2 regions of the Lysinibacillus sp. NPDC093190 genome follow, and region 2 is predicted to be linked to the other one. Evidence: predicted binding sites of a transcription regulator. Region 2 holds the regulator's gene; the other holds the start of a gene.
The links. Region 2 encodes CtsR, which represses protease genes until heat stress. Its sites were predicted from a motif close to ATGGTCAATAAAGGTCAAACA; they were not measured.
Positions count from the first base shown of each region.

Region 1: a site for CtsR is predicted at 1,023-1,043, ahead of ACQKOF_RS11210 (ATP-dependent Clp protease ATP-binding subunit). Genes of this name have one in related genera too.

Region 1 covers NZ_JBNNVG010000012.1:3,530-5,738, reverse strand. Annotated here, with positions in the region: gene ACQKOF_RS11210 (ATP-dependent Clp protease ATP-binding subunit) at 1-957, opposite strand, end outside; gene ACQKOF_RS11205 (Crp/Fnr family transcriptional regulator) at 1,231-1,917, shown strand; gene ACQKOF_RS11200 (metal-sulfur cluster assembly factor) at 1,984-2,209, opposite strand, start outside.
Region 2 covers NZ_JBNNVG010000005.1:66,246-68,454, forward strand. Annotated here, with positions in the region: gene ACQKOF_RS06030 (UvrB/UvrC motif-containing protein) at 1-476, opposite strand, end outside; gene ACQKOF_RS06035 (CtsR family transcriptional regulator) at 491-961, opposite strand; gene ACQKOF_RS06040 (DUF4870 domain-containing protein) at 1,228-1,533, opposite strand; gene ACQKOF_RS06045 (class I SAM-dependent methyltransferase) at 1,656-2,209, shown strand, end outside.

The DNA of each region.
Region 1 (2,209 bases), on a different contig from region 2:
CGCTTCTTTTTCGGTTTCCCATTGTTTACGCATATCCCCTGAGGATTCTTTCAGCTTCGATAATTCCTCACTGAGCTGCTCTAGACGTTTTTTACTTGCCTCGTCCTTTTCCTTACGTAACGCTTGCTCCTCAATCTCCAGCTGCATAATACGGCGCGTTACTGCATCCAATTCCTGTGGCATGGAATCAATTTCTGTTCGAATCATCGCACATGCTTCATCGATTAAATCAATGGCCTTATCTGGCAGGAAACGCTCTGTAATATAGCGATTTGAAAGCTCTGCTGCTGCTACGATCGCACGGTCATGAATACGTACTGCATGATGTAATTCAAAGCGCTCTTTCAAGCCTCGTAAAATGGAAACTGTATCTTCAATAGATGGCTCACGTACAAGCACTTGTTGGAAACGACGCTCTAAAGCAGGATCTTTTTCTATATACATACGATATTCATCTAATGTTGTAGCCCCGATACAATGTAGCTCACCTCGTGCAAGCATTGGCTTTAGCATATTCCCCGCGTCCATTGCACCATCCGTTTTGCCTGCACCAACAATTGTATGAATTTCATCGATAAATAAAATAATGCGCCCCTCTGATTCTTTTACTTCTTTTAAAACACCTTTTAAGCGCTCTTCAAATTGGCCACGATAACTAGCACCTGCTATTAAGGCACTCATATCCAACTCATACAGTACACAGTCCTTTAACCCCTCAGGAACATCGCCCTTTACTATACGTTGGGCTAACCCTTCTACAATAGCTGTTTTACCAACCCCCGGCTCACCTATTAAGACAGGGTTATTTTTCGTTTTGCGTGTTAAAATACGAATGACATTACGAATTTCTTCATCACGGCCGATTACCGGATCCATTTTACCGTTTTTTACTTCATCTATTAAATTACGCCCAAATTGTTCTAATGGTTTTTTGTCATTTGATTGTTGAAATTGCATATTTAGCACACTCCTTTTCAATAATGTTAAGCGGAATCCCGTTTGCCATTCTGTTTCACGAAAAATGTTTGACCTTTTTTGACTAACTTTATTTTACAACATACGACAAACCTTAGCAAAGAATTAGCCCTAAAATTCCTCCCCTTATAACTGGAAAATTACGTTATAATAAAACTATGTTTCTTAGATTTAGTATCGAAATTGTTCACCATCCTTTTGTAATTATTAGATATTTTTACAAAAAGAAAGCGATGTGTTGGAGATATGGTTATAATGGGCAACATGCAAGAGAAATTTCACAATCTTTTTCAAAAGCACGGTGTTTTTATTAAAGTAAATAAGGATAGTAAAATTTTTTTAGAGGGCGAACGTGCGAAAGAAATTTATTATATAAAAACAGGAGCTATCTCGATTAGTCAGGAAACGGAGAATGGGAAGGAACTAACCATTCGTATTTGTGGTCCAGATAGTATTATTGGAGAAGGCTCATTATTTTGTAACCTTACGTATAATTCCATGACTGCTAAAGTATTAGAGCCCTCCAGTTTATATGTTCTAAGCCGTGAATCATTGGAACTTTTACTAGTGGAACAACCCGATTTAATGGTGGAATATATGAAGTGGTTGCAAACAGAAAATTTAAAGCATCAAAGTCGTTTGCGCGATTTAGTTTTAAATGGTAAAAAGGGCGCTTTATTTTCAACACTCATCCGTCTTTCGAATACTTATGGTAATCCTTTAGAAAATGACACTATTTATATTGACTTACCGTTAACAAATACAGAAATCGCTAATTTATGTGCGACGAGTAGAGAGATGATTAATCGCATGCTTAATGACTTAAAGAAGCACAATATCATATCGTTCGAAAAAGGTTATATTACCATTCACGATCTACAATTTTTAAAGGATGAAATCGCTTGTGAGAATTGTCCGTTACAAATATGTCGTATCGATTAATACGCTACACGCAAAATCCCCGCTTACTGTTGCAAGCGGGGATTTTTTATTGTGTTTTAAGTGGACTTAGCGTACACCTAATGCCATTTTTGCATAGCGTGACATTTTATCTTTTGACCACGGTGGATTCCATACAATGTTGACATTTGTACTTTTTACCTCTGGAAGCTCACCTAATGCTGTGTTCACTTGATCAACAATCACAGGTCCCATTGGGCAGCCCATAGACGTTAGCGTCATTGTAACGATTGCTACACCTTCTTCATCTAACTCTACATCATATACTAAACCT
Region 2 (2,209 bases):
TCTTCAAATTGTTCTTCATCTACAGCAATCCTCATACGTTTACGTATATCTTCAATTTGCTTTTTGATGACATGAACATTATTTCGAGCACCGGGCATTTTCCCTATATGTTGAGGACCTGCCTGTATACGGTTAAATAGCTTCGGTAAATGCTCACTAAAGGTGTCATAGCAGCTAGGGCATCCGAATTTACCTTCTTTTAAAAATTGTTTATACGTAAATCCACATTGTGGACATGTTTGCGGTTGTGGTTGTGCTTGCTGTTTTTCACCCACTTTTTGTTGCTGCCATGTAGGTGAGCCAAACCAATTGGATAATAGCTGTTGAATAGATATTGGCTCTTGCTTAAATTCAGCATGAAATGGATGGAACTGCGAGGCGCAGACGTCACAATAATGGTGCTCCACCTTTTGACCACTTTGAACTTGTGTTACGGTAACTGTCGCATTACGCTGCTTACAATGTTCGCATATCATTTCCATCACCTCTTTTATTTTTGCTGTTCATATTTAATCGTTGTTAGCATCGCTCGTAAAATTTTTGCTCGAATGTTATCCCGTAGCGGGAGTTGCAAATCGATAGTTGAGCGATCAACTGCTGCTAACATTATTTTCGCTTCTCGCTTTGAAATTACCTGCTCATCAATTAGTCGATAAACTAAATCTTCTGCCATTGTTTGTGATGCTCCACCGTCTATTTGCCTGAGGACATCATCGATTAGATCAATTTGTGAATTCGCGCGGACACGTAAAATTCGAATGTATCCACCACCACCACGTTTGCTTTCAACAAGGTACCCTCGTTCGGCAGTAAATCTTGTATTAATTACATAATTTATTTGTGAGGGCACGCATTGAAATTTATCTGCAATTTCACTACGTTTTATTTCAATATGCCCTTCTCCACCTAATTCAAGTACTTGCTTTAAGTAGCCTTCTATGATGTCTGATATATTACGCATTTTAGGAATACACCTCGCTTACTCCACTGACTTTGACTATCTTTGACTTTCTTTGAGTATATTATACAAAACGCTTGAAAATAATTGCAATTAATCCGCACACAGAAAAAAAATCAATTATGCCTCGGCGTCATCTCACCACCTATAGAGGTGGGAGAATTCCGCTGAAAGAAGTTAAAGCGTTTGTCCTTAGCTATAAGATACCCTTTTCAACAATAGAAAAAACGCAAGCATATGCAACTAGCATATACTTGCGTCTATAAAAATTATACCCAGCGACCAACAATTGGATAACGCCAAGGCTCATCAGATAAAGCCTTCACAATACCGATAATTGGTGCAATAAAATACATAATGCCAAATACAATCAAGAACGGTATACCAATGATTAGGAAGCTGAAAATACCCGAAATTGTAAGTAACACTATCATCACAACTTGGAACAATAAAGCTTGCACAGAAATACTCTTAACCTCTTCATCCGAACCAATTAAGAAAAATATAATTGGTACTAACCATGGCGCAAAAAACGCACTTGCGTGTATGATTACCTTAGACCATTTAGTTTCCATTTATATCAACCCTTCCATTTAATTTTTTTATTTTATGTACTACTATTTACGGACTTATTCCTTAAATAGTTTCAAATATAAATTGGATTTATAAATTATTTTTGAAAGGCATGTGATACTCGATGGAATTTAATAACAAACTTGCAAATGAATACGAAAAAGGTATTCGTCGCACGCTACCTAGCTATGATGCATTGCTACGTTTAACACAAACCTTTTACCAATGTGCGTTACATGAAAAAGCTGAATTTTTAGTAGTTGGCTCCGGAAGCGGTAATGAAATTTTACAGCTCGCTGAGGAAAGACCTCATTGGTCATTTGTTGGCATAGATCCATCGGAAGCGATGCTACAAATAGCTGGTGAACGTTTAAAATCCATACCTAATAATATTTCTTTATATCAAGGAACTATACTAGATACTCAGCTACCTGCAGTGAAGTTTGATGCAGCAAGCTGTGTATTAGTGCTTCATTTTATACAAGATGATCAAGAGAAGCTTGCAACATTAAAAGAAATAGCGAATAATTTAAAGCCTGGTGCCCCATTTGTCCTCGTCTCAAAATACGGGCAACCCGGTTCCTTAGAAACTGAGCTACAATTTGATTTATGGCGTGCTTATTGGCTACAGCATACAAAGCTATCACCATCAGACGTAGCAGAAATGGAGAAATCCAT